2 regions of the Bacterioplanoides sp. SCSIO 12839 genome follow, and region 2 is predicted to be linked to the other one. Evidence: predicted binding sites of a transcription regulator. Region 2 holds the regulator's gene; the other holds the start of a gene.
What was found. Region 2 encodes FNR, which switches genes on or off when oxygen is low (the NO sensors DNR and NnrR bind a similar motif). Its sites were predicted from a motif close to TTGATNTANATCAA; they were not measured.

Region 1: a site for FNR is predicted at 11,309-11,322, ahead of KFF03_RS01070 (TraR/DksA family transcriptional regulator). Genes of this name have one in related genera too.

Annotation. Positions count from the first base shown of each region.
Region 1 is NZ_CP073745.1:204,020-218,826, forward strand. It holds gene KFF03_RS01015 (DUF1631 family protein) at 1-3,097, opposite strand, end outside; gene KFF03_RS01020 (sigma-54-dependent Fis family transcriptional regulator) at 3,369-4,697, opposite strand; gene cydP (cytochrome oxidase putative small subunit CydP) at 4,932-5,189, shown strand; gene KFF03_RS01030 (cytochrome ubiquinol oxidase subunit I) at 5,192-6,748, shown strand; gene cydB (cytochrome d ubiquinol oxidase subunit II) at 6,761-7,897, shown strand; gene cydX (cytochrome bd-I oxidase subunit CydX) at 7,923-8,039, shown strand; gene KFF03_RS01045 (cyd operon YbgE family protein) at 8,039-8,353, shown strand; gene KFF03_RS01050 (rhodanese-like domain-containing protein) at 8,454-8,837, shown strand; gene KFF03_RS01055 (DUF3365 domain-containing protein) at 8,890-9,444, shown strand; gene KFF03_RS01060 (OsmC family protein) at 9,467-9,904, shown strand; gene KFF03_RS01065 (potassium channel family protein) at 9,981-10,826, shown strand; gene KFF03_RS01070 (TraR/DksA family transcriptional regulator) at 10,909-11,250, opposite strand; gene KFF03_RS01075 (GAF domain-containing protein) at 11,382-11,912, shown strand; gene KFF03_RS01080 (HPP family protein) at 11,898-12,320, opposite strand; gene KFF03_RS01085 (late competence development ComFB family protein) at 12,430-12,702, shown strand; gene hemE (uroporphyrinogen decarboxylase) at 12,817-13,881, shown strand; gene KFF03_RS01095 (monovalent cation/H+ antiporter subunit A) at 14,150-14,807, shown strand, end outside.
Region 2 is NZ_CP073745.1:1,495,813-1,510,619, reverse strand. It holds gene ccoN (cytochrome-c oxidase, cbb3-type subunit I) at 1-1,135, shown strand, start outside; gene ccoO (cytochrome-c oxidase, cbb3-type subunit II) at 1,153-1,758, shown strand; gene KFF03_RS07045 (cbb3-type cytochrome c oxidase subunit 3) at 1,773-1,952, shown strand; gene ccoP (cytochrome-c oxidase, cbb3-type subunit III) at 1,956-2,876, shown strand; gene ccoG (cytochrome c oxidase accessory protein CcoG) at 3,187-4,611, shown strand; gene KFF03_RS07030 (FixH family protein) at 4,707-5,210, shown strand; gene KFF03_RS07025 (heavy metal translocating P-type ATPase) at 5,237-7,744, shown strand; gene ccoS (cbb3-type cytochrome oxidase assembly protein CcoS) at 7,748-7,939, shown strand; gene KFF03_RS07015 (sulfite exporter TauE/SafE family protein) at 7,948-8,625, shown strand; gene fnr (fumarate/nitrate reduction transcriptional regulator Fnr) at 8,699-9,466, shown strand; gene KFF03_RS07005 (enoyl-CoA hydratase/isomerase family protein) at 9,591-10,562, shown strand; gene KFF03_RS07000 (MFS transporter) at 10,641-11,969, opposite strand; gene KFF03_RS06995 (hypothetical protein) at 12,134-12,922, opposite strand; gene fadA (acetyl-CoA C-acyltransferase FadA) at 13,037-14,224, opposite strand; gene fadB (fatty acid oxidation complex subunit alpha FadB) at 14,267-14,807, opposite strand, start outside.

The sequences.
Region 1 (14,807 bases), 1.3 Mb from region 2:
TGACGAGAATCTCATATTGTTTCTCGTCCTTATGGCGCTCCTGAATACCTTGCACCGGCAGGCACAACACTTTCAGTTGGTTATTGGTGAGAGCCTGATTCAGCTTGTTGCCCCAGGCCATAAACTCATCCTGGCGTTGCTGGGAGGCATCATCAAATTGATAACGGATAATGCGGCTGCCACCTTTTTCTTTAGCGACCAGGCAGGCAGCTTCGGCTTGTTCAATTAGATCCGCAGCATTGACCTGATCATTATTCATTTCTGCCAGGCCAACGCTGATATGAATGCGGAACTTCTGATCGTCACAATCGATATCAAATTCTTCAACCCGCTGCTTCAGCTCACGTACGATGGCTTCCGCCTGTTCTATATCGGTACGGCGCAACAGCATGGCAAACTCGTTACTGCCAATGCGGGCGCATAAGCTATCGCTTTCCTGATCATCCAGGATAGTTGCCAGGCTTTGCAGGCAGGCATCACCACCTTCCATTCCATAGCTTTTGTTGATCAGTTTAAACTGGTCAATATCGATCATACACAGAGTGGCTGCGGTGGAACTGCGGCTGCTTTGTTCAAACACTTCATGCAGCTGCTGAACGAAATGCTGACGGTTAGACAAGCCGGTTAATGAGTCAATATTGGCTTGCTCAGACAAGTCGCGATAAATCTGCTGTACCAGTTTGTCGACACTCTGATCGACAGCCGACTCGTCTTGTTCATAGAGGCGTTTCACCTGGTTCTGATCAAAGGCAATCGCCAGCTCTGCCAGAGTGAAATCGATGACCTTCATACCACTGTGATTCACACAAGCAAACTTGGAGTAGTCCGGGGCAATCCAGACAATCGACACCGCCTGATCCTGACGAGTCAGTAACAGCCAGTCGCCGACCTGCAGGTTCTGTGCTTTGCGGGTGCCACGTCCTTCTGGGACTTCTTCTTCCTGTTCAGCAACAAAGGTTGGCAGGTCAACGGTTTCACGTACCTGACCCTGATCCAGATGTTCTTTCGCCGCCGATAGGATTTCATCATGCCATTTCTGGTGTTGTGGCAGGCTGCCATTCAATTGATCCAGCTCGTTGCGGGCCAGTTCCATCATCGGGCTGAAACGTCCCAGTAATTCTTTACGGCCAGCATTTTTCGGGCTGAATAATGACAGCACCTGACGATACAGTTTCACGGCACCGGTGAAACGTTTGCTGTCGACACCTTCGCGCAACAGCAGCAGGCTAAGCAGTTGTTTCCAGCCTTCGTTTAACCATTCAACCACGCAATTAGGCAATGTACGGCCGGAGCTGTCTTTACCGATTAAATGCTCAATCTTCTGACGGGCTTTTTGTAATTGGTGTTCACCTTCGGCTGCTTGGGCCACACGGTCGGCGTTTTGTTTTGCCTTACGCTCCGCGTTAGAAACCAATCCCTGCAGGCTTTCCAGCAATTCATCCAGCGAGGTTTCATCATCTTCAAGGTTGGCGGCCAGCGGTTCGATCAACTTATTCAGTTTGTCGCTCAGGCGCGACTCACCATTGGTGGTCAGTTTGCCAAGTTTCGCCAGCTGGTTCAGAACCAGGCGTCCCGGGTGTTCCGGGTTAAACAGTAAGCTGGCATCCTTCATCATTAACCGCAATAACGGCCAGCCCAGACGTTCAATATGTGGCTTCACAAAATCGGCCACCTGCTCATTGGCAATCAGGTTCTGCGTGACCTGTTCGATGGTTTCAATCGCATCACGGGAGTCTGCAGGCAAACTGTTTTCTTTTTCTGCCAGTGCTTTTTCGACTTGCTCACGAATGTTGGCCGGCATGTTGTCTTCTTTGCTGGCCAGGTCCGACAAAACATTTTCGACGGTTTGTGGCGCTGCAACCGGCAGGGCGACGGCTTCACTATGTTGTAGCTGTTCAAAGCGCTGGTAACGCAGCTGCAACAGTGACTGAATGTTGGAATAAGCTTGGCGTGCCTCTTGTTGATGGCGCTGGAAATTCTGCAGTGTACTGCCACTCTGCGCATTAACCGCCATCGGCTGGGGCTGCATTTGATGTTCATTGGCGGCTTGAGCCACCATGTCACCATCGTTTGGTGTCGGGGATGATGTTGAGGCGGAGCTCAGCTGTACTACCGGTGATGACGGGGGAGTGCTGCGGCGACGGTAGCGCATCGACATTGGGATATCGATTTGTTTGGTGATTTCCTGGTAGCAGTTTTGCAACCCCTGATAAGCCGCTTGCTCAAAGGTATCAAATGCCAGCGCGCGTGCTTCCTGAGGAAGCTGTAATTTCTCCAGAGCATCCCGAAAGGCATCGGTGACGGTATTGGGGCCGATGGGATTGAAGCAATCCTCGGTCTTGGCGTTAGATAAGGTATCCAGCAGCTGTCGTACTTCGAAGCTCACATGACTCAGGCGGGATTGCAGGTGTGATGCTGTGACTTTGGCCAGTAGCCATTCTTCAAAGTCATCTTGTTGCACCAGTGATAAATTTTCGCTGCCCTGAGTTTGCGTCTGTTGTTCACGAGTCTCTTTCGGTTTTCCCGCCTGCCAGCGCTCCATTTGTTGTTGTAAGGTACGCTTGAATACCTGCAAGAACTCCGGTGCATGTTGCTTTGACTGTTTCTCGAGCTTTAGCCAAAGCTGCTGCTCAGCGGTATTGCGTGCCATATTGGCCTGATCGAAAGTGCTCTCCAGGAAATTCGGCAGCCATTGCTTGGGCAAGTAGTCGATGGTTTTATTGGCGATGTTCTGAAAGGCTTGCTGGAACTGCTGACGCTTATCAGCGGCTAAGCCGCCCTGAGCTTTGTGTGACTGATTGAACTCCTGCAAACGCAGAAAAATCTTATCATCCGGATGATGAAATTTTACCCCAACTTCCTTATCTTCCTGATGCATCCACAGGACTTTGACTTCCAGTAATTCGCTTTCCAGTTGCAGCTTCAGTAGCAGTGGCTGCTGATCATCCACCTCTGCCGGGCCGTGTGGCCAGGCCAGTTTCATACCGGTATGGGAGTAATCCGTAACGGTGCAATCATGCCAGGAATCATCAGCAAGTTGTAACTGAGCAATAAACTCACTGTTAAAGCGGGGGTGTTCACGGTGTTCGGCAGCCATAATAATTCCATTTTGATCGCGGGAGAGGGGGTTACCTCATACCTGGACCTTAAGTATAGAAAAGCGTTGCAAAGATGCTTCCCTCAATTGGTCGAAAATGCCCGGATAGTCCTGATATTTGTGAGAAGCACAGAGGCGCGCACCTTACGTTATCTACCCAGTATCGGGTTATTAAAACAACGTAAAAAGTAAGGCCTAATGATATTTTTCACCATGCTGGGTTGTATGACTATAGCAGGAGTCCCATTTTTGATAATTTAATCATTTTTTATTAACTCAATCCCTTGAGTTTGCGGTATAGCGTACGTTCACTGATGTTTAGCTGTTGTGCCAGATCCGCTTTGCTGCCTGAATAATGCGTCGACACCTGCTGTAAATATCGCTGTTCCAGTTGTGATAACGGCACGATGTTTTCCTCGGCAATGACGCTCATGGTTAATTTCTGCATCGGGTCATCAGTGGCTAGCTTATCTTCTTGTTCAACCACCAGATGTTCGGTTTCAATCAGCCCGCTGTCACAGAGCAGAATGGCGCGCTCCAAACGATTACGCAGTTCCCTGATGTTACCCGGGAAGCGTTGTTGGCAGAGCCACTGGCATGCCTGGTCGGACAGCTTTAACGGTTTATCCTGTCGCAGTTGTTTTAATAAATGATTGGCGAGGGGAATAATGTCCTGAGAGCGCTCTCTCAGGGAAGGCAAATGAACCGGAAAAGGACTGATACGATAGTACAGGTCTTGACGAAAGCGGCCTTCCTCGACCATTTGTCTCAATTGGCGGTGTGTGGCGCAGATTAATCGAAAATCCGCTTGTTTCGGATTCACACTTCCCACCGGGCGATAGCTGCCGGATTCGATCAAACGCAGCAGCTTAACCTGCATCGGCAGAGGGATGTCGCCTACTTCATCAAGAAACAGGGTGCCACCCCGAGCGGATTCAACCAACCCTTGCTTGCGATGAGTGGCGCCGGTAAACGCGCCTTTTTCATGGCCAAATAACTCACTTTCAAACAAGGACTCTGTCAGTCCGGAGCATTCGACGGTCACAAAAGGTTTATCGCTGCGCTGGCTATGGCTGTGCAGGTACTGCGCCGCCAATTCCTTTCCGGTGCCGGATTCACCCAATAATAAAACGTTGATGTTGGCCGGAGCCGCACGGCTGAGTAATTCCAGCATACGGGTATACGCCGGGCTGAAACCGATCATGCTGCTTTGGGAGTCCGGGTGACGGTTGGTCGGTGTCATCACTTCAATAAAGTATTGAATCTCACCTTCTTCATCATGAATCGGGGTCAGTTCGACATCGACGTGCTCGCGTCCTTTGGAAGTATTGTGGATATGTAATAGGCGCTGGCGTTGCCCGGTTTCCAGGCACTGGCGTAAGGGGCAGTTTTCTCCGGCCTGATCACACGGCACGCGGTAGCCATGTGACACCTCATAACACTTGCGATTCAGTAAGGTGCCGGTTTGTAAAAAAGTCTCCCGATACGCCCCATTGGAAGCACGGATGCGGTAATCCCGATCAAGCAAAACCGCTGGTGCCGGTATGGCCTCAAGCAGGCTGGTGATCGCCGGCAGGCTTTGTTCATTGTTCAGCATCATAGTGTGTCAGTGTGTCAGTTTTGTCGTGACAAAAATGTCATATTGCGGAAGAGCGGTAAAGGAAAACCACGAACAATAGCCCAAAACCCTGATTAACCGCGGCTTGGCAGTACTCTGAATTAACTGGTCTGGTCTTTGCTGAGTGACGCTTGAGAGACGTATGAAAGACGTTCTGAACGGTTTCCTGAAGCGATCATTGTGTTAAGAGGCATATTGTGTGAAGAGGAATAGCTGGTGAAAACAACTGAGGCAGGAGAAAAAGCGCGCCCTTTATTTTCTATCCCACTGATTCGTGAGCTGACGCTGGTGTTGGTGATCAAGCTGGTGGTGATTTTTGCCATCAAGCAGGCCTATTTCTCCGAACCGCTGGATATGACACAGGCTGAGACTGTGATCGCTCGCCAGCTGGGTGTGTTAAACCCGGCAGATCAAGCGCAAGCAGCGACCGTTCGTTCTGAACTTTTGTTATCACCATCTGAAACGGAGCACTAAGCATGATTAGTGAGAGCGTTGTTGATTTATCGCGTTTGCAGTTTGCTATTACCGCGTTTTATCACTTTTTGTTTGTACCGCTGACCCTGGGCCTTGCCTTTATTCTGGCCATTATGGAATCCGCCTATGTCATGACCAATAAACAGGTCTACAAAGACATGGTGAAATTCTGGGGTAAGTTGTTTGGTATTAATTTCGCGCTGGGTGTGACAACCGGCCTGACCATGGAGTTTCAGTTCGGCACAAACTGGGCGTATTACTCACATTATGTTGGCGATATTTTTGGTGCTCCACTGGCGATTGAAGGCCTGATGGCTTTTTTTCTGGAGTCGACCTTTATTGGCTTGTTCTTTTTTGGCTGGGATCGGTTATCGAAGTTGCAACACCTGATGGTGACCTGGTTGGTCGCCATTGGTTCTAACATGTCAGCGTTGTGGATTCTGATTGCCAATGGCTGGATGCAAAATCCGGTGGGCGCTGAATTTAATTATGAAACCATGCGTATGGAAATGACCAGTTTTTCTGAGGTGATTTTTAATCCGGTGGCTCAGGTGAAATTTGTTCATACGGTATCGGCTGGCTACGTTACCGGTGCGATGTTTGTGCTGGCGATTTCAGGTTATTACATGCTGAAAAAACAGGACTTACCTTTTGCTCGTCGCTCGTTTGCGATTGCCGCCAGTTTTGGTTTTGCGTCGATTTGTTCGGTTATTTTATTAGGTGATGAGTCCGGATACGAAGTTGGGGACGTGCAAAAAACCAAACTTGCTGCAATTGAAGCGGAATGGGAAACCCATGAACCGCCTGCGGCATTTACCTTATTCGGTTTGCCGAATGAAGAAACCATGCAAACCGACTACGCCATTAAAATCCCTTATGCCCTGGGGTTAATTGCAACCCGCTCAACCACCGAAGAAGTGACGGGTATTAAAGATTTAATCAGCGAACATGAGCAACGCATTTATCGTGGCATGGAAGCGTACGGTTTATTGCAACAAATGAAATCCGGCGATACTTCTGCCGACATACTTCAACAATTTGATCGGCTGAAAAACGACCTGGGTTATGGCCTGTTATTAAAGAAATACACCAACCATGTCACCGATGCGACGGCCGATCAGGTTAAGGCTGCGGCGCGCGATACCATTCCCCGAGTTGCCCCCATGTTCTGGACATTCCGGATTATGGTGGGGTTGGGCTTCCTGATGTTTGTATTGATTGGCCTGTCGTTTTATTACAGCGCTAAAGGCGTGGTGGAGCAGAAGCGCTGGTTGCTGAAAGCGCTGTTGATATCACTGCCGGCCCCCTGGATCGCCTGTGAAATGGGCTGGTTTGTGGCTGAGTTTGGTCGCCAGCCCTGGTCTATTGGTGAGGTGTTGCCAACACATTTGTCGGTATCGACCCGCTCTGCTGAAGATCTGTATTTAAGTCTGGCTGGATTTATTGGCTTTTACACCCTGTTGCTGATTGTTGAGATGTACCTGATGTTGCGCTTCGCACGTCTTGGGCCATCCAGTTTGCATACCGGGCGTTATCACTTTGAACAATCAGCGGCGTAAGGAGGATTGACCATGTTGGATTATGAAAGCTTAAAACTGATCTGGTGGGTGCTGATTGGTGTCTTGCTGATTGGCTTTGCGGTTACCGACGGATTTGATATGGGCGTTGGCGCGTTATTAAAGATTCTTGGCAAAACCGATAATGAACGGCGTGTCATGTTAAACACGGTCGGCCCTCACTGGGATGGTAATCAGGTGTGGTTTATCACCGCGGGTGGTGCCATTTTTGCGGCCTGGCCCGTTGTTTATGCCGTTGCATTTTCCGGTTTTTATTGGGCACTGCTATTGGTGTTGTTTGCAATGTTTTTCCGCCCGGTCGGGTTCGAATACCGTTCTAAAATGGAGGATGCCCGCTGGCGCAATGCCTGGGACTGGGGGCTGACCATTGGCGGTGCGGTTCCGGCTTTAGTGTTTGGTGTGGCCTTTGGCAACTTATTATTGGGTGTGCCATTTACGCTGGATGAATTTATGCGCTCCAGCTACAGCGGCTCCTTCTGGGCGTTATTAAATCCGTTTGGTTTGTTGGCGGGCCTTGTCAGCTTGGGGATGTTGATGATGCACGGTGCAACGTATTTGCAAATGCGTACCGCTGGGGAGCTGCATCAGCGCGCCCGAACAGCCGGTGTGGTTTTATCGGCCGGTGTGATGGTGTGTTTTGCGGTTGCCGGAATCTGGGTCGCCAATATCGATGGTTATGTGATCATTCAGGCCGCCGATACCGCGGGTGTGATGACACCGCTGCAAAAGCAGGTGGTGATACAGGACGCTGCCTGGCTGAATAATTACCAGCAATATCCGCTGACCTTGTTGGCACCGGTTCTGGCGTTTGTCGGCTTAGTGCTGACGCTGCTGATGTCGCTGCTGAATCGCTCGCCGCTGGCTTTTATCGCCAGCTCGGTTGCCGTCGCATCGATTATTTGTACTGCCGGTTTTAGTTTGTTTCCGTTTTTGATGCCGTCCAGTACGGATCCGTCCGTCAGTCTCACGGTGTGGGATGTGACCTCCAGCGAGCTCACGCTCACCATTATGTTCTGGGTCGCGATGCTGTTTGTGCCGATTATTCTCGCTTATACCGGGTGGGGGTATTACAAAATGTGGGGGCGCCTGACCACGGACTTTATTGAAGACAACCGCTATTCAACCTATTAATGCAACTGAACTGTGGAGGTTCACTATGTGGTATTTCGCCTGGATTCTTGGTGTTTTACTGGCCTGCTCAGCAGGGCTGATTCATGTGTTATGGCTGGAATTTAACGACAATTTTGAGCGCGATGCCGACCTGGAACAATAATGTCTGACGAATTTCAGCCTCATTATTCATCTTATGGCCCGCTGTATCAGGGCTGGGCCCGAGGACTGTCATTGCTGGTGGCCTTGGTTTTGTCGGTAGCCATTCTGGTCATGCCGCAACTGGTTGCAGCGGATACAGCGGAGCTGAAACATGGCCCTTTGTCTCTGGGCATGGCCGGAATTTGTATCGGCTTTGTGCATGGCGTGGGTTATGTCCCGCAGCTGCGTATCTGGCGGTGGCTGTTCAGCCCTTATGTGGGCTGGCCTCTGATGGCTTTATGTGGCTATTGGTGGTTATTCCCTCTGTTTTTCTGAATGGAGTCTGATCATCACTGGTGGAGTAAAAAGCACTTTTCTGTTTTTCTGGGCTTGCTAATATGTCTGTGTGTTTATTTAAGAATTATTTGGGTGTGATATGGCTTTAACGAAAGAAGATTTTCTGGCGCAGGCGCGAGATGCGGTGAATCCGGTTGATGGTGATGCCGCTGAAGCTCTGCTGGCACAAGACGGTGTTGTTGTGCTGGATGTTCGTGAACCCGCTGAATTTGATATGGGGCATCTGCCGGGAGGGGTGAATGTTCCGCGTGGTTTGCTGGAGTTTATGGTGGGCAATCACCCGGCACTTTCCAACACTCAAGCGACGGTATTGCTGTACTGCAAAAACGGTGGTCGCTCGACATTGGCCGCGCATACCCTGAAACAAATGGGGTTTGATCAGGTGAAAATGCTGGTCGGCGGTTTTGATGGCTGGCAGGGCAGTGTGCACAAAGTGGAAGTGGACCCGAACATCTATCAATAACCGTCATTCATAATAACTGCATCACTGCAGATCAACGGATAGAGAGATAACCATGAAACGTTTGATGATAACGGCCGCACTGTCTGGTCTGATGGTGACAACCATTGCACCGGTTCAGGCGGATGAGGCATTAATTAACGAAGCACGCCAGCAGGTGAAACAGTTGGCGGTTCAGTTACAACAAACGCTAAAAAAAAGCATGAAAACCGATGGGCCGCAGGCAGCCATCAAGGTGTGCAACACTCAGGCTCCTGAAATTGCGGCGACGTTAAGTGAAGGTGACTGGACGGTTGGCCGCACTTCGCTGAAGTGGCGTAACCCGGGTAACCAGCCGAATGATTGGGAAACCTCGGTCATGCAATCTTTCGCTGAACAATTAAAAGCCGGTGCCGATCCAAAAACACTGGAAGCGACAAAAACCGAAGGCGACCGCTTTTATTATATGAAAGCGATTCCAACCGGCGGTGTATGTCTTGCTTGCCATGGCGATAACATTGCGCAGCCAATTGCTGCTCAGTTGGATCAGCTGTATCCGGATGATCAGGCCCGCGGTTTTCAGATGGGTGAATTACGGGGTGCGTTTACTCTGAGTAAGACACTCAATTAATCAGTCCTTAAGGAAGGGAATAATGGCGACGCATATTGCAAAAATTCGCTGGCATCAACAGGGTGATTTTAATCATCAAAGTTTTGAACGCCGCCATGAGGTCGCGTTTCAGGAGGGTGTGGTTCTGCCTGCCGGTGGTGCCGGAAATGATTTTGGTGCGGACCCGGAGCAACTGCTTGCTGCATCGATGGCCAGTTGCCATATGCAGACATTTCTGAGTTTGGCAGCGAAAAAGCGACTGCAGGTACTGAGTTATTCAGATGATGCTGAAGCTGTGCTTGGTCAGCGCGATGATGGCAAATTCTGGGTGGAAAAAATTATTTTAAACCCTCAGGTTGAGTTTGGCGGAGACAAAATTCCGGATGCCGATACTATTCAGGCCATGCATGAAAAATCCCATCAGCATTGTTTTATTGCTAACTCAGTGGCTGCCGCCATGGTGGTTGAAATAAAAGGCTAACACAAACCGCGCATTGCACAGTGCCCCTGTTTTTTTCAGGGGCATTCACTATCATTAGTGTTATCTATCAGCAAATGTGACCGAGCATCCTATGGCATCGCCATTACCCAATATTCTTGGCCTCTCCGGCGTTGGACCTCATGAAAATAAACGTGCCAGAAAACTAGGGCGCGCATTTGAGGGGCCGATGATTTTTGTCGCCATGTGGATTGTCTTTGAATGGTATCTGCAGTCTAAGGCTGAGCGCCCTATTGCGGTCACTGCGTTTACCGATTGGTTTATCTGGGGATTTTTCCTGCTCGAAACCGTGGTGTTAACCATCGCGGTGGACAACAAAAAACGTTATCTCGTTAATAACTGGGCAAACATTGTAATTGTTGCCGCGGGTCTGCCGGTATTGTGGGAAACCTTGCCCCATGCCGGTGGTTTAAGGGTGTTGCGACTGCTGGCCATTTTTATTGTATTGATGAATACCTCGGGCACCTTCCGCAAAATCATGGGGCGTAATCATCTGGGTCCAACTCTGATGGTGAGCTTCGTCATTATCGTGATTGCCGGTACGGTCATGGCGGCGATTGATCCCAATGTCGAAACTCCGCTGGATGGTATCTGGTGGGCCTGGGTAACCGTAACCACGGTGGGGTATGGTGACATTGTGCCGGGCAGTACCGCAGGGCGTTTGTTTGGTTCGTTTCTGATTCTGATGGGGATTGGTTTGTTTGCGATGCTCACCGCCAGTTTTTCTTCCTTTTTTATGCAACAGGATGAAAAGGATCTGATTCGTGAAGAAAAACATAACACGCGACGTCTGACGGAAATGGCCACGCGTATTGAAGCGTTAGAAGGCAAGCTGGATCGATTAATTCGTTATTCCGAGCAGGTTGAGCAACGACGTTTGGAGGAGCTGAATAAAAAACGCTGAGGATAAACCCTGACCCCGTATTGACGTGTGAATACCAGAGCCTGCTTACAGACTCTGGTTTGGCACGGCGAAAGGGTTTGCCTCAGGCGTGCTGCTCTTGTTTTTCGGCACAACGGATACACAGGTCAGCGTAAGGAACCGCCGCCAGGCGCAGTTCATCAATGTCTTCACCACATTCCTGACACTCCCCGTATTCACCCTGATCAAGGCGCACCAGAGCGCGATCAATCAGTTCAATTTCATGGCGGGATTCTTCACCAATGGCACTGAGCACGTCGTCGTTTTCACGCTCAACGGCTTGTTCGGCAAAATCAGCGGATAGCGGCTCGTCACGATGACTGGCATCACGTTCGACTTTTTCTGCACGCTTTTGCAGTAACTGTTTGCGTTCAGACAACTCTTTTTGAATGGCTTCTTTGTTCATCGCAATATCCCTTGTTTTCGCTTTTTAATGAGCTTAGAACAGCAAGAATAGCGACCTATTGATTTGCATCAGTGGCCCGGGTAATAAATCACTTAGTCTGAAAAAATGCATTTATCAGTAGGAAACAAGTGATGTCAGAGACTCATTTATTGTCCGATCCTTATCGTGCGCTTGGCACTGACATGCCGTTTAATCAGCGGCTTGAACATCTCTATCGTGTGTTGCGTGAACAGCTCGAAGGGGTCGACCGGTTTGCACTGGCGCGCTACAACCCGGATGACCAGAGCCTTTCTGCATTTATGTTTGAAAGTGAGGCCGGTACGCCGTTTGTGGATTATTGCCAGCCACTGGATAAGGTGCCGTCGTTACAACAACTGGCTGAGCAGAATACCATTCGTGTGGTGGACGATATGCGCGAGTTTCGCCAGGAGGAGTTTATCAGTGCCCATTCGGAAGCACTGCTGGCGGTGGGGTTGCGCGCCAGCTTTACCATGCCATTGCGCCACCAGGGGGAGTTATTAGGCTTTTTGTTTCTTAATTCAAAACGGGCGGGATATTTTGCTCCGCAAATGCTGGCGTATTGCAACGTATGGGGGCACCTGGTGGGGCAGTATGTGGCGCAAGAGCTGTTAACAGCTCCTGATGGATCAGTCGCCGGGTAACAACTCGAGCGCCAGTTTCAGAAAATCCTGAGAAGTGAGAATACCAATCAGGTGTTGCTCATCATCCACCACCAATAAACAGCCCTGCTTCATGGTGTGTAACATGTCACCGGCTTCTCGTAACGGGGTGTCGGCTTTGACGGTGGTCAGGGTGGTTTTCATGCAGCCGGTTAGTTCGGTTTTTGCCAGGTAATTCGCCAGCTGGTGGGCGCCAAATTTATCCGTAATACGAAAGGCTTCAGACAGAAACTCTTTTTGGGTAATTAATCCCATCAGTTTGTTATCCCCGTCGGTCACCGGGATATGGCGAATTTGTCGTTGTGCCATGATGGTTTCGGCTTCTTTCAGGTTGGACTCTGGTGACAGTGTCAGCAGGTTGCGCACCATAATATCGGCGACCTGTTTCATAACCACTCCTTCAATAATTTTTCATAAAAACAATATCCTTTCAGTAAAGCAGGAATTTACCTGAGTGCTATGCTGGAATGCAGGTTATGTCGGATTTTGGAAAGGTCGTATGAGCATCAATAACAATATTCGTAATTATTATGAGCAGCTGGTGGCAGAAGAGATTCTTGCCCGTCTGCCTGGCAGCCAGGATGCGGGGTATCTGGCTGATATTGCCTGTGTGGCGCTGAATCATTTACCGCCACGCTATATTCGTCACGAAGTCGACATGGCATTTTATATGTCGCCGGATGAACTGCACGACATTCACCAGCGGGTTAAACAGGCCGTTGCGGATGCCATTGAATTTATTGCGTCTCACCGCCGTGATGATCTGGAATGAAGTGATGTCACCGTTAAGGTGAAAATGATGCCAAATTGCCCGGCGTCAGGCTTTTTAGCGATGTTTTTGTTATGATGCCGGGCAAATTTTCACTGGTTAAGTTTCTGGAATCCCATGTCAGAATTAAAAAACGATCGCTTTCTGAAGGCGCTGCTGCGTCAGCCGGTTGACCGTACCCCAATCTGGATGATGCGTCAGGCCGGGCGTTATCTGCCTGAATATAAGGCAACCCGTGCTCAGGCTGGTGATTTTATGTCGCTGTGCAAAAACCATGATCTGGCGTGTGAAGTTACCATCCAGCCGTTAGAGCGTTTCCCGCTGGATGCTGCGATCCTGTTTTCCGATATTCTGACCATCCCCGATGCCATGGGGTTAGGCCTGTACTTTGAAACCGGCGAAGGCCCACGTTTCAAAAAGATCATCCGTACCGAAGCCGATGTGAACAGCCTGAATGTGGTGAACACCCAGGCGGATCTGGATTACGTGTTAAAAGCCGTTAGTACCATTCGTTCTGAACTGAATGGTCGTGTGCCGCTGATTGGTTTCTCCGGTAGCCCATGGACACTGGCGACTTACATGGTGGAAGGCGGCTCTTCCAAAGACTTCCGTCATGTCAAAGCCATGATGTACGACACGCCAGAAGTGATGCATCAGTTATTGGATACACTGGCGAAGTCGGTGATTGATTACCTGAATGCCCAGATCGAAGCCGGTGCCCAGGCGGTACAGGTATTTGATACCTGGGGTGGTAGCCTGAGTGATGTGTGTTACCGCGAATTCTCGCTGAAATACATGGAGCAAATTGTTGCAGGTCTGAAGCGTGAACATAACGGTCAGAAGATCCCGGTGATCCTGTTCACTAAAGGTGGCGGTCAGTGGTTAGAAGCCATGGCCGATACCGGTGCCGATGCACTGGGTCTGGATTGGACCACAGATATCGGTAACGCCCGTGGCCGTGTTGGTGACCGTGTGGCATTACAGGGCAATATGGATCCTTCTGTGCTGTACGCGTCTCCAAAAACCATTCGTGCGGAAGTTAAACGTATTCTCGATAGTTATGGTAAAGGCTCTGGGCAGGTATTTAACCTAGGTCATGGCATTCACCAGTTTGTTGATCCGGAGCATGCTAAGGCCTTTGTTGAGGCCGTGGTTGAATTAAGCCCGGAATATCATCAGTAACATTTTAACGGCGCCCAAAGGCGCCGTTTTTATGTGGACTTATTGTGATCGGTAGTTTTCCCGATAGTGCGTTAGCGTATTGTTTTTCAACGGGTTATTACCGCATTATCGACAAAACTAGACGGAAGAAAATGGCCGTTATATAGGGGTTCTGCAAGGATCGTGCTATCTTTCAATGATAGGCTTCGGGGCCTTTAGTGAGCCCTAAAGATACATAGACCCCGAAAACTCGGATGACCGTTTCTCCAGGAATGAGGCGACTCTTGTTATGACTTTGCTTTGGATTCCTCTGCTACCGCTGTTTGGAACCCTTGTCCCACTGCTGGCTGACCGTTTTGGTCGTCAGGTGACGCTGGCCGCGACGGCTTTTATTCCTGCACTGGCTCTGGTGTGTTTATTGGCCTTGATGCCTCAGGTGTTGGCCGGAGAGGTGATTCACTGGCACACCAGCTGGATTCCCAACGCCGGTCTGGAGTTGGCATTTCATCTTGATGGTTTGGGGCTGTTATTCAGTTTGCTGATCCTGGGGATTGGCTTACTGGTGTTGTTGTACGCCCGTTACTACATCTCTGATCAGGATCATATGGGGCGGTTTTACGCCTTTTTGCTGTTATTTATGAGCGCCATGCTGGGCGTGGTGTTATCCGATAACCTGCTGCAGCTTTGGGCTTATTGGGAGTTAACCAGCGTCAGTTCGTTCCTGTTAATCAGTTTCTGGTCGGACAAAACCGAAGCCCGTAAGGGGGCGCGGATGGCGTTGACCATCACCGGCGCTGGTGGCCTGGCCTTGTTAGCGGCCTTTATTGTGATTGGTGAAACCGTTGGCAGTTACAGCCTGACCGAGGTGCTGGCCAGTGGTGATTTATTACGTGACAGCACGGCTTACCCATTAATTGTGGTGCTGTTTCTGTTAGGCGCCTTTACTA
Region 2 (14,807 bases):
CTGGGGCTGGAACGCGATTATTGTTGCGGCGGCGATCACTCTGCCACTGGGCATGACATCCGCTAAAGAGTACGCCGAACTGGAATGGCCAATCGATATTATGGTTGTGCTGGTATGGGTTGCTTATACCATCAACTTCCTGGGTACTGTTGCGATCCGTAAAGAAAGCCACATTTATGTTGCTAACTGGTTCTTCGCGGCGTTCATGATCATGGTTGCTATCCTGTACATCGGCAACAACCTGCAAACACCAGTATCACTGACCAAGTCTTACTCTGTTTGGGCTGGTACCGTTGATGCGATGATTCAATGGTGGTGGGGCCACAATGCGGTAGGTTTCTTCCTGACGGCGGGCTTCCTGGGCATCATGTACTACTTCGTTCCTAAGCAAGCAGGTCGTCCGGTTTATTCTTACCGTCTGTCGATCGTTCACTTCTGGGCACTGATTTCTATCTACGTTTGGGCTGGTGGTCACCACCTGCACTACTCTGCACTGCCTGACTGGGCACAAACTGCGGGTATGATTATGTCTCTGATCCTGCTGGCTCCATCCTGGGGTGGTATGATCAACGGTATGATGACGCTGTCTGGTGCATGGCACAAACTGCGTAACGATCCTATCCTGCGCTTCCTGGTTGTCTCTCTGTCTTTCTACGGTATGTCTACCTTCGAAGGCCCGATGATGTCGATCAAGACCGTAAACGCACTGTCACACAACACTGACTGGACCATTGGTCACGTACACTCCGGTGCTCTGGGCTGGGTTGCTATGGTTTCTATTGGTGCTCTGTACCACCTGATCCCAATCATGTTTGGCCGTAAAGCCGGTGAAATGTACTCAACTTCACTGATCAACGTTCACTTCTGGATGTCGACCATTGGTACCGTTCTGTACATCGCGGCACTGTGGGTTAACGGCATTATGCAAGGTCTGATGTGGCGTGCAGTAAATGCTGACGGCACCCTGACTTACAGCTTCGTAGAGTCTGTTGAAGCATCTCATGCTGGTTATGTGGTTCGTACCATCGGTGGTGGTATCTTCCTGCTGGGCATGGTGGTGATGGCTTACAACGTCTACATGACTGTGCGTGACGCCAAGAAAGAAGCTGCGAATGCAGCACCGGCTCAGGCTTAAGGAGTAACAAGACAATGATTAAGCATGATGATATTGAACGCAGCTTACCCTTAATGGTGGTCATGATTGTGATCGCTTTGAGCTGGGGTGGTATGGCTGAAATTGTTCCTCTGATCTTCCATGAAGACACTAACCAACCGGTTGAAGGCCTGAAGCCACTGAATGCAGTGGAACTGGAAGGCCGTGACATCTACATCCGTGAAGGTTGTCACGTATGTCACACTCAAATGGTTCGTCCTTTCCGTGCAGAAACCGAGCGTTATGGCCCGTACTCTGTATCTGGCGAGCACGTGTATGAGCACCCATTCCTGTGGGGTTCTAAGCGTACTGGTCCGGATCTGGCACGTTTAGGTGGTCGTTACTCTGACGAATGGCACCGTGCTCACATGTACAACCCACGTGATGTTGTACCTGAGTCCATCATGCCTTCTTACCCATGGTTATTCGAAGACACTGTTGATGGTCGTGAAACACCAAACAAAATGATTGCTCTGCGTCGTGTAGGTGTTCCTTACACAGATGAAGACATCGAAGGTGCAAAAGCGGCAGTTGATGGCGTCACTGAAATCGAAGCTCTGGTTGCTTACCTGCAACAACTGGGCACTGTGGTAACTAAGCGATAAACGACGGGAAACCCATGGATATTAACGACGTGCGCGGTTTGGGCTCTATTTTCGCCCTGATAGCTTTTAGCGGAATCTTGTGGTGGGCCTATGGCTCCAGCCGCAAACAACGGTTCGACGATGATGCTCAGATTCCATTTCATAACAATGATGATGGAATGCCGCCGCACGACGATAACGATCGGAGTAAATAAATTATGTTAGAGACATTCTGGCAAGTATGGGTCGCGGTAATTGTCGTTGGATCCATCATTGGTTGCGGCGTACTGATTCAGTACACCAGCCGCGGCATGAGAAAAGAAGAAACTGATCAAACTACCGGCCATGAGTACGATGGTATTCAGGAGCTGGACAACCCATTACCACGTTGGTGGGTAATGATGTTTTGGTCCACCATTATTTTTGCAATTGGCTATATGTTCGTATACGGCCTGGGCAACTGGAATGGTTTCCTGACGGTTGAAGTCGACGGCGAACAAGTTTCCTGGTCTTCTTCAAACCAATGGAAAGCGGAAGTTCAGTCGTTCGAAAAAGATATCGAACCTTTGTTCAACGAATATGCTGCAACGCCGATTCCAGAGCTGACCAAAAACAAAGAAGCGATGGAAACCGGTAAGCGCTTGTTCATGAGCAACTGCTCTATCTGTCACCAGACTGACGCAGCAGGCACCAAAGGCTTCCCGAATCTGACCGACAGCGACTGGCTGTATGGTGGTAAGCCTGAAAACATCGTACAAACCATTAAGCATGGCCGTATGGGTGCAATGCCAGCATGGGGCGGTGTTCTGGGTGAAGAAGGTGTTGCCGATATGACCGCTTATGTGCGTTCTCTGGCAGGCCTGAAGCATGATGCAGCATCTGCTGAACGTGCGGCACCTAAGTACCAGCAACTGTGTATGGCTTGTCACGCTGTCGACGGCACTGGCAACCAACTGGTTGGTGCACCTAACCTGACTGATGACGTATGGCTGTATGGCGGTTCTACCAAAGACATCACCTTCACTCTGAAGAATGGTCGTAACGGTAAGATGCCAGCATTCGGAGAGATTTGGGATACCAATACGGATCAGAAGATCCATATTGTATCGGCCTACATCTACTCTCTGTCTCAGAAGTAATTTGTCAAAGCCAGCCTCTGCCATGGCGGAGGTTGAGCTAAGACAATAAAAACTGAAAAAAGCGGCCTTGAGCCGCTTTTTTCGTTATAAGCTTATTCCAAAAGCTATATAATTGGAGCGTTATATAAGGAACGCCGGGGTTAACCAACCCGATAGGGAAATTTGATAATTCAGGCAAAGATAGTCTAAACCTTGACTACCGATCTGAAAAAATGATGAGAAGCGCTGCAGCTGACCTGAAAAAGAGTTACCAGACCTTTTCTGGCCGAGCAAATGCAACCAAGAGACCCAACCAAGGTGATTTGCTGTTATGAGTAATATTCCGGTTAAGGACGTTACCCCACCTCCCGCTAAACAACCTCAATCCATGTATGAAAAACGTAAGAAAATTTACGTTCGTGAAGTTGAAGGGTTGTTCCAGAAAATTCGTACCTATTCCCTGTGGGGCCTGATGCTGGCGTACTTTGGTACCGCCTGGCTCAATTGGGGTGACCGTCAGGCAGTATTTTTTGACCTGCCTGCACGACAGTTTCATATTTTTGGCATGACCTTCTGGCCACAGGACTTCCCGTTGCTGGCAGGTATCCTGATTATCTGTGCTTATGGCCTGTTTACTATTACCAACATGGCTGGGCGTATCTGGTGTGGTTATACCTGCCCACAGTCGGCCTGGTCATTTATTTTTATGTGGATCGAGGAGCGTGCAGAAGGCACTCGTAACCAACGTATTAAGCTCGACAAAGAAAAGATGTCAGCAACCAAATTCCGCAAAAAAGCTATCAAACATATTGCCTGGCTAGCTGTCGCGTTCTGGACAGGTGTTACTTTTGTCGGCTATTTCACCCCAATTCGTGAACTAATACCGGACATGCTGTCATTTGGCATGAACAGCTGGGGCGTATTCTGGATGTTATTCTTTACCGCCGCCACCTACATCAATGCCGGCTGGATGCGTGAACAAGTCTGCATCTATATGTGCCCTTACGCCCGCTTCCAGTCGGTTATGTATGACCGTGACACACTAGCGGTATCGTATGACGAAAACCGCGGCGAGCCGCGCATGCATCGCAGCAAGAAAAAGCTGGCGGAAATGGAAGCGAAAAACGAAAAACCGGGCGACTGCGTCGATTGCTCTTTGTGTGTCCAGGTATGTCCAACCGGCATCGATATTCGTGATGGTCTGCAATATCAATGTATTGGCTGTGCCCTTTGTATTGATGCCTGCGACTCGGTGATGGAAAAACTGGACCTGCCAAAAGGCCTGATTCGCTACACCACTGAAAACGAGCTGGAAGGTCAGAAAACCCATTTCTTCCGCCCTCGTCTGGTCGGTTACGCCGGTATTCTGGTACTGATGATTGGTGGCCTCATCTACTCCATTGTCACCCGCACACCGTTTGAGCTGGATATTGAACGTAGCCGTGGCGCTCTTTACACCGTCACCGCCAACGATACCGTGAAAAACTCGTACTACCTGAAACTGATGAACATGTCTCAAACCGCTGAGACGTATGTTCTTAAAGTGGAGGGCCTCGACGGAGCGACCACCAATGCACCGTCAGAATATGAGCTCGAAGTAAACGATCTGGAAGAAGTCGCTCTGACTCTGGAGTTGGATCCGGCTGAGCATCCACTGGCGACCAGCAAAACCACCATTGAGTTTGTGGTCACCCGCAAATCGAGCGGTGAAGAAGTGGCCCGTGAAGAAAGCCGCTTCATTGCTCCGCGTCAGTAAATAAACGCAAATCGTCGGGGCAAAGCCCTAGAGCAAAACCGCCCAAGTCGTTAAACTTGGGCGGTTTTTTTATGCAGGTTCAGACTGAGAGAATTATGAAACCCGAGAATCAAGAGAAAGTAACCCGGTTTTATCAGGAACCCCTGATGCTGATTGTCATCGGTATTCCGATTCTGGCCGTGATCTGGGGTTTTATCATGCTCTCAACTGCATTAAAAACCAAAGACTCTCTGGTGAGTGATAGCTACTACAAAGATGGGGTCAGCTACACCGAAAATCAGGCTGCCGATGAAAAAGCACGCTCTCATCAGATTAATGCCACTGCGGTATTCACCGCCGATGAAATGCGCCTGACACTGAATGGTTTACTGGATGAATTTCCTAATACCCTGCAAGTGCATTTGATTCATCCAACACTGGAAGATCGTGATGTCACACTGCTGCTGCAACAAATGTCGGATGGCAGTTATGCAGGTGTTAACGATATCGAATTACCCGGCCGTCGTCGCATTTGGGTTGATAGCCTCGAACAAGGCTGGCGTATACGCGCTTACCCATTCATTGAATCGGGTAAAGAGATTCAGCTGAACGCTCAATAATCATTTCTTATCTCAGTGAGTAATCGATGACGAGCGCTGAAACACATCCCGGGCCAAACAAAGAGCTTTGTTTTGGCCCTAATACCGCATGCTTTCATTGCGGTGAGTTAACCGACGAAGGTGACCGTTGGTCTACCGAAATCGACGGCCAGCAACAACCCATGTGTTGTCCGGGCTGTAAAGCCGTAGCAGAGACCATTATCGCCAGCGGCCTGAAAGATTATTACAAACATCGCACTGAACTGCCGGAACTCAGCCCTGCTAACAGCGATGACACCGACCTCACCGCCCGCGATACCCTGAAACTCTACGACTCAGCCGCTCTACAAAAAGGCTTTGTTGCTCACCTGAGCAAGAATGATCAAGGTCAGAGCGGCCATTACGCCGAAGCCACTCTGATTATTGATGGCATCAGCTGCGCCGCCTGTGCCTGGTTGATTGAACATCGGGTGAATCAACTCAGTGGCATTGAAAACGCGGTGTTAAATATGTCGAATCACCGCCTGGTGATTCGCTGGCGTTTTGATGAAATTCCACTTTCCAGCATCGTCGAAGCAATCTATCGCCTCGGCTATCGTGCTTCGCCGTTTTCGGCTACTGAGCAGGAAGCGCAGCGCAGCAAAGAAAGCAAACAAGCGATCCGCCGTCTGGCCGTTGCCGGAATCGGCATGATGCAGGTGATGATGATTTCGGTGCCGCTGTACGTTGGTATGGCGACCCAGTACGAAATTTTTATGCGCTTTGCCGCCATGGTGTTAACCTTGCCAGTAGTGCTATTCAGTGCTAAGCCATTCTTTATGGCAACTATCAGGGATCTGAAAACCCGCCATTTAACCATGGACGTGCCGGTCTCGCTGGCGATCATTCTGGCCTTTACCTCGAGTATCTGGAGTACCTTCAATCAAGGACCGGAAGTGTATTTTGACTCTGTTTGTATGTTTACCTTCTTCCTGCTGCTCGGCCGTTTTCTGGAAATGCGCGCCCGTCACCGCATGGGCAAAGCCGGTAACAACCTGATGACCTTATTGCCAAATGTGGCGTTAAAGGTAGTGCCGGGCCAAGACGACGAAGTCATCAGTAGCGAAGAGATTCAGGTGGGCGATATTCTGCGCCTGAAACCCGGCCACGCCATCCCTGCTGACGGCCTTGTTGTGGATGGTCAGAGCTCGGTGGATGAAGCCGCACTGACCGGTGAGTACATGCCAATCACCAAGTCTGCTGGTGATTCTCTGATCGGCGGCACCTTCAACGTTGAAAACCCGATGCAGATGAAAGTGACGGCCACCGGTGCTGAAGCACAGCTATCAACGATTATGCGTCTGATGGATCGTGCCCAACAGGAAAAACCACGGGTTGCTTTACTGGCCGACAAGGTTGCCAGCCATTTTGTTGCAGCCGTGTTACTGATCTCCGGCAGTGTGTTTGGCTTCTGGGCCTGGCAAGGCGATGATCATGCGTTTTTTATTGCGCTATCCGTTTTGGTGGTGACTTGCCCATGCGCCCTCTCCTTGGCGACACCCACTGCCCTGACCGCAGCCACTGCAGCATTACGCGAAGCCGGATTGCTTATCAGCAAAGGCCATGTATTAGAAACCCTGACTCAGGTTGATCGTGTTGTGTTTGATAAAACCGGCACCCTGACTCAGGGGAAACTGTCGATTGAGCAGGTCATCCCTCTTAACCAGCAAACAGAACAAGGGGTGCTGGAACTGGCTGCCGCACTGGAACAACATTCGACTCATCCGATTGCACGAGCGTTTCAGCAGATTGAACCGGCAAATAGTGCCACCGATATCGAACAGATTCCGGCTCAGGGCATCCAGGGCACCATTGCAGGCCAGCGTTATAAACTGGGGCATCTTGCCTTTGTCTCAAATCAGCCGGCTTTCACCTCAAACCAACCGCTGCAGCAACCAGAAGACAGCGAAGGCCAGTGGTTATTGCTGGCAGATGAGCAACAGCCGCTGGGCTGGATTCAGGTGAACGACTCATTGCGCAAATCCGCCTATCGGTTGTTAGCTGGGTTACGTCAGCGTGGTATTAAAACGGCGTTATTAACCGGCGACCCCAGCGGTTCCGGCGAACGGATTGCCACCGAACTGGGTATTGATGAATTACGCACGGGCGTTTCACCAGAAGAAAAGTTGCAGCAAGTCAGCCAATGGCAACAACAAGGTGAGCGCATTTTAATGGCTGGTGACGGTATAAACGATGTTCCGGTTCTGGCCGGTGCCGATATTTCACTCGCAGTGAACGAAGCCACTGATTTGGCAAAAACCAATGCCGATACGGTGCTCACCAATGGCCGCCTGGAAGTGATTCTTGCGGCTCTCGATGGCGCGGTGGCTACCCGCCGCAATATTCGCCAGAACATTGGCTGGGCACTGGGGTATAATCTGGTGGCATTACCCATTGCTGCCGCCGGACTGGTTCCCCCTTGGGCGGCGGCCATTGGCATGTCATTAAGTTCATTGATTGTTGTTACCAATGCCCTGCGCCTGACGCGCATTGGTCGTCTTATCCGGGAGAAATAAGCCATGGATATCATTTACGTTCTGGTACCTTTATCTTTGCTTCTGCTGGCGATTGCGATTGGTATTTTCTTTTGGGCCGTTAAAAGCGGGCAGTTTGATGATATGGACTCTCCCGCTCATAAAATCCTGTTTGATGACGACGACGATTTGCCCCGCCAGAAAGATTCCTCGAAAGACTCTTCAGACAACCACTGAGCGTTAGTATGAATGAACCTCTTTCGCTCATCACCGCGCTATTGCTGGGCTTATTTGGCGCAAGCCATTGCCTGGTCATGTGCGGTGGCATTGCTGCTGCAACCGGAGCCGCCGCTAACGAAACACACAGTAAAGTTGCCACCCTGCTGGCGTTTAACATCGGACGCATTTCGTCTTACACCTTTGCAGGACTCATCGTCGGATTCTTAGGCCTGTGGCTGCAACAGTTACACGATGGACTGATGCTGTCGCTGCGCTCACTCGCCGGCGTCATGCTGATACTGATGGGGCTTTACGTTGCCCGGTGGGCCAGCTGGCTAACCCGCATTGAGCAACTTGGACAAGGGTTATGGAAGCGTTTACAACCCTCGGCCGGAAAGCTGATGACCCAATCATCGCTGCGCTCCCGGATCGCTCTGGGCATGTTATGGGGCTGGTTGCCTTGTGGCCTGATCTACAGCACGCTGAGCTGGGTAGCCGCTAATGGTGATCCATTGCTGGGCGCTTTAACCATGGCCACCTTTGGCCTGGGCACTCTACCCGCATTATTTGCCGGCGGGCTGGCTACAGCCACGCTCAGCCGTTGGTTAAATCATCAACTGACGCGGCAACTAGCCGGACTATCGCTCATCATTTTTGGACTCTGGACACTGGTTTCTATTTGGCTTCCTGTTCTTGACAGATAAGCCTATCACTAGGAACATAGACCCAGTTTTTCACAGCAGTCCCATCATGGGATTATCGTTGCAGGCTTTATTTATGAAACCATCCTCTGTATCAACCCCATTGCGTGGCACTCAACCTCATTGCCAGACCTGCTCGCTGAATGCGCTGTGTCTGCCATTGTCACTGAATGACACTGACATGGAACGCCTTGACGATATCATTCGTCGTGGTCGCCCGATTCAGAAAGGCCAGCTGTTATTTCAACAGGGCGAAGCGTTTCAATCCGTATTTGCCGTTCGTACCGGCGCATTAAAGACCTATACCTTGGCTTCTAACGGCGAAGAACAAATTACCGGTTTCCATCTGGCCAGTGAGCTGGTTGGCCTGGCTGGCTATAACAACGAATACTATCCGTTATCCGCCAAAGCACTGGAAACCACAACCGTCTGTGAAATTCCGCTGACTCAGCTGGATGAACTGGCCGATGAATTGCCCGACCTGCGTAAGCAGCTGATGCGCACCATGGGTACTGAAATCCGTCACGACCAGAACATGATGCTGCTGCTGAGCAAAAAGAATGCTGAAGAGCGTGTAGCCTCCTTCTTGATGGATATTTCCACTCGTTATGCCCGTCGTGGCTTCTCGGCGACTCACTTCCGCCTACCAATGTCTCGTGTTGATATCAGTAACCATCTTGGCCTGGCAGTAGAAACCATCAGCCGTGTATTTACTCGTTTCCAGAAAAACGGACTGATCGAAACTCAGGGCAAAGAAATTATTCTGCAAGATCTGGATCTGTTAAAAGAAATGGCCGGATTATTGTCCGAAGAAGAATGTGGCCATGCCACAGAAGAAGAATAAGCCGTTTTATTATTGCCTCACCAGAATAACAGCTTATCAAAAGCGCCCGGATTGTATCCTGGCGCTTTTTTTATGTACTTTATGCAGCCCGATAATAATCATTCATTCCCACTGAGGCCTGTTTATGAGTTGCCAGGCAACCCTGACAGTTGAGCAACAAATTGCCACTATTTGCTTTAGCAATCCCGACCAGCATTACATGACGGTTGAATTGCTGGAGCAGATTCAACACGCTTTTCTCAAGGCAGAAGATGATCCTCAAGTACGTGCCATCGTTCTTAAAAATCAGCAGCCGGGTTATTTTATTACCCACTACTCACTGGATGAAATCAATCAGGTGCTGGAACTGCCGATGAAACTCAAGCCTTGGCTGAAACGGTTGTTTCCGGCAACACTTCGGCTGTCGATGGCGCTGTCGCGTCAGCTAATTCGGCTTGATCACAGGGCCAGTACTCAGCGCATATTGGATAAAGCCACGCACAATACCTTACTGCAGGGCACCATCACCTACGCCCGGGTGAATCGGTTTTTATTACGCTTAAGACAGAGCCGTAAACCGGTGATTGCTATGTTGGCTGGTAACACTCAGGGTTATGGAATGGAGCTGGCATTAGCTTGTGACTTCCGCTTAATGGCCCGTGGAGAATACCATTTAGGCCAAATCGAATCGCTGATTGGTCTGATTCCCGGCTCCGGTGGCATGCATCACCTGGCACGTTTAACCGGTACCGCAAAAGCCATGGAGTTATCCATGCTGGGAACCCGGTTGAAAGCCGACGAAGCCGAACAACTCGGACTCATTTATAAAGCCTGTGACGAAGATGCGCTGGAGCAGGAATGTTATCAATTGGCGCAACAGCTCTGTTTACGCAGCCCGTTATCGTTAAGTTATATCAAACGAAATATTAACCGGGGTCGCAGCCTGGACTTTGCTCAGGCGATCAAAATGGATGAAGTAGGATTTATGGACAGCGCTTGTACACCACAAGCCAGTGACACTTACCGGCAACAGCGGCAGCGTCTGAATCAGGGTGAGAGTATCAATAACAGCTTTGAACATTGGCAGCAGACAGATTTAAACCAGACTTTGAAGTGAGCCTGAAGTAAGTCAGCCATAAAACAAACGTGGCTGACACGATAAAATCGCGTCAGCCACGCAGGGAAAACAGACGAATCAGCTCGTGTGTGCCGCCTGCATATCTTCATTAATATGGCGACTGGCACGGGTAAACTGCCAGATACCCACCGCCGCAGCGACAAAGGATACGATCAATACCGAATAGCCAACCGAGCGGGTACCAAAGTCATCACTCAGCATGTCACTGCCAATACCAATCAGGAATGGCCCTAAACCTAAACCAATAATATTGGTGGTAAAGAACAACACAGCCGATGCTAAGGCGCGCATTCTGGCTTCAACCATACCCTGCACCATCGCAATACTTGGCCCCATAAATACCGTCGCCATCATTGCTGGCACCATAAACAGGCTCAGTACCAGATACATGGAATCCAGCGTGTAGGTTAAGTACAAAAAAGGCAACGTAATGATCACAGCTGCCGTTGGAATCCAAGTGTACCAGCGACGATCATGACGACCTTTTTTATCCGCCAGATAACCACCCACCAGTGTTCCCAAACCACCCAGAATACCGCTGCCTAACGCCAGCCAGGTACCCAGTTCACCGGTCTGAATTTCAAAATTACGCAGCATATAAGGCGCAAACCAGATCGCACCGCCATAACCAATCAGGGTAAAGCAGGAAGCACCAATCGCCACATGACGGAAGGCTTTTTTGCCCATCATCATTTTCATCGACGCCATAAAGGATGGCATTTCACCACTGCTTTTGATGGCATCCGTAGCGCCACGTACCGGTTCACGAATGGTAAACTGCAGCAACAGAGCAATCAGAATGCCCGGCACACCCACAATAATAAAGGCCATGCGCCAGCCGTAATATTCGTTAATCCAGCCACCTAATAAGAAGCCGAATAAAATACCAATATTCAGACCAACCGAATAAATCGATAACGCCGTAGCGCGTTTTTCCGCAGGGTAGATATCCGAAATAATCGAGTGCGCCGGGGGACTGCAACCGGACTCACCTACACCCACGCCAATACGGGCTAATAATAACTGCGGAAAGTTTTGCGCCATGCCACACAACACGGTCATCAGGCTCCAGGTGCCCGTGGCAATACTCATGATGCTGCGGCGTACCCAACGATCCGCCAAACGGGCAACGGGAATCCCCATAATCACGTAAAAAGCGGCGAAGGCGATGCCGGTTAACAACCCCAGCTGAGAATCACTCAGACCCAGATCCTGTTTAATCGACTCCTGCAGAATCACCATGATTTGTCGATCAATAAAATTAAAGGCGTAAGTAATGGTTAACAATAATAAAACGTAATTGCGATACAGCTTATTGTCATAAGGCCGATCATGATTGCGCTCAGGCTCTGTCGTAGAGAGCAAGGTTTGTTGCTTGTCTGGCATGAGTGTGTCCTGAAGTATGTCTGGGTTTTTATCATTATTTTTAGACTGACCTAATGAGGTATCAGGTCTGACTACAGCCGATACTATCTAAGACTTTAATCTAATTGCACCACAGGACCAGCAAGACTCTTATTCCATTCCCGACACACCAGTAACATAACAACTTAGCGCTCTTTATCCGGCAGGCTAACCATTCTCTCCAACCAGGCTTGTTCTTCAGCCGGGTTATGCAGCTGATCGGATGATGCAAGATCCAGAGTCATCTGCGAGAAAGGCTGTAAACGGGCAAACACCACCACATTGCGATAACCGGGCAAGTCGATGATACGGGTGCAAGGGAAATGTTCGCGAATCACCAACAAAAAGTCGCGCAACTGTAGGTCATCTTCAGGTATCAGATTGATCGCCAGGCAGCCATCAGAGTCCAACATCGCAGCGGCGTATTCACACTGGCTCAATACATCAACAGGGTCACGGCTGGTCAGGTGATCCATCAAAATAATGTTATAGAGTGAACTTGCAGCATCAGAAGCACGCTGTTTCAGAAAACGCTCTGCATCCATCGGAAAAATTTCCATACCACCGCGGATGTGCTCCGGCGGCAGTACAAAATTTTTTTGTATCGCAGCGATCAATTCGCGGTTAATTTCAACAGAATGGAGGGTCGCATCAGGAAGAATACGAGTAAAAAATCGCTCAACGGATGCCCCACCCATCCCCAAATTCAAAATACGAAAATGCTCTTCTTTGGCCTGATAGTTCGCAAAATAACGGGTCATCAACATCAAACGCACGGTCGGCAAATACGGTACATCCGGACAATCCATATTGATCACGGCCTGCACCGCGCGATCGCCAAAACTGAGCCAGCGCAGACTACCCTTCTGGTACAGGATGAAACTGTTATCGTCTGACTGATACAACAACTGGCTGTTCTTTTTTAAATCAGCCAAATCCTCGCCTTTGGTAAAAATAATCCCAGCCCCTTACATCATTCAATTTTCTGTTGCACAGAAACAAAAAAACCCGGCATAAGCCGGGTTTTTTCTGCATTAATCTAAATCAGATTACATGCGCTCCCAAACGGTCGCGATGCCCTGACCCAGACCAATACACATGGTAGAAACACCGAACTTCGCATCTTTCTGCTCTAATACGTTGATCAGAGTAGTCGAGATACGAGCACCGGAACAACCCAGTGGGTGACCCAGAGCGATTGCACCACCGTGAATGTTAACGCGATCTTCAGCGATGTCTTTCAGCTTCAGATCTTTAACACATGGCAGGGACTGAGCAGCAAATGCTTCGTTCAGTTCCCAGTAGTCGATATCAGTTACGTCCAGGCCAGCACGCTTCAGTGCTTTTTTGGTCGCAGGAACAGGACCGTAGCCCATGATCGCAGCATCAACACCAGCAACCGCCATACCCAGGATACGAGCACGTGGCTTCAGACCCAGTTCCTGAGCTTTTTCGTAGCTCATCAGCAGCATCGCAGACGCACCGTCGGTGATCTGAGAAGAAGTACCTGCAGTAACAGTACCAGCTTTAGGATCAAATGCAGGACGCAGTTTGCCCAGGCTTTCCGCAGTTGTTTCCGGACGAATGGTTTCGTCTTCAGTAACCAGGATTTCTTTGCCGTCAGCATCGTGACCGTACATTGGAACGATTTCGTTTTTGAAGTCGCCGTTCAGAGTCGCAGCGTGAGCACGACGGTGAGAACGAGCAGCAAACTCATCCTGCTGCTGACGAGAAATACCGTGCATTTTGCCCAGCATTTCAGCAGTCAGACCCATCATGTTCGATGCTTTCGCAGAGAACTTAGATGCTTCAGGGTTGTGGTCGAAACCGTGCTGCATGTTAACGTGGCCCATGTGCTCAACACCACCAACAACGAATACATCGCCGTTGCCAGTCTGAATCGCCTGAGCAGCTGTGTGGATTGCAGACATTGCAGAACCACACAGACGGTTAACAGTTTGTGCGCCTGCTTCTTTAGGCACAACTGATGTCAGAGAGATCTGACGTGCTACGTTGAAGCCTTGCTCCAGAGTCTGGTTTACACAGCCCCAGATTACGTCTTCTACCAGCGCTGGGTTTACACCAGTGCGCTCGAACATAGCGTTAATCAAGTTTGCAGAAATAGTCTCTGCACGTACGTTGCGGAATACACCACCTTTGGAACGACCCATCGGTGAGCGCACTGCGTCAACAACAACAACGTCTCTTGGCCCAATTGGATTTGGCGTGTTAGACATAGTTAAATTCTCCTAATGTGCTCTATTAACCAATGAGGTCAATTAACCAAAGTAGCTTTCGCCGTTCGCAGCCATTTCACGCATACGATCGGTTGGTTTGTACAGGTTGCCCAGGTCAGCGTACTTGTCACACAGAGCAACAAACTCAGCCATACCCACAGTGTCCATGTAACGGCAAGCACCGCCACGGAATGGAGGGAAACCAATACCGAAGATCAGACCCATGTCAGCTTCGTTTGGTGTATCAACGATGCCTTCTTCGATACAACGAGCCACTTCGATACACATTGGAATCATGCAGCGAGCGATGATTTCTTCAGCGTCGTATTCTTTCGCTTCAGAAACAACTGGCTTGATCAGCTCGTAAGTTGTTTCATCAACAACTTTCTTCGGCTTGCCTTTCTTATCGGTTTCGTAAATGTAGAAACCTTTACCGTTCTTCTGGCCATAACGCTCGTTTTCGAACATGACTTCCATAGAAGTTTTGAAGTCAGCCTTCATACGGTCTGGGAAGCCTTCCGCCATTACTTCGTTAGCGTGAACACCAGTATCGATGCCAACAACGTCTAACAGGTAAGCAGGA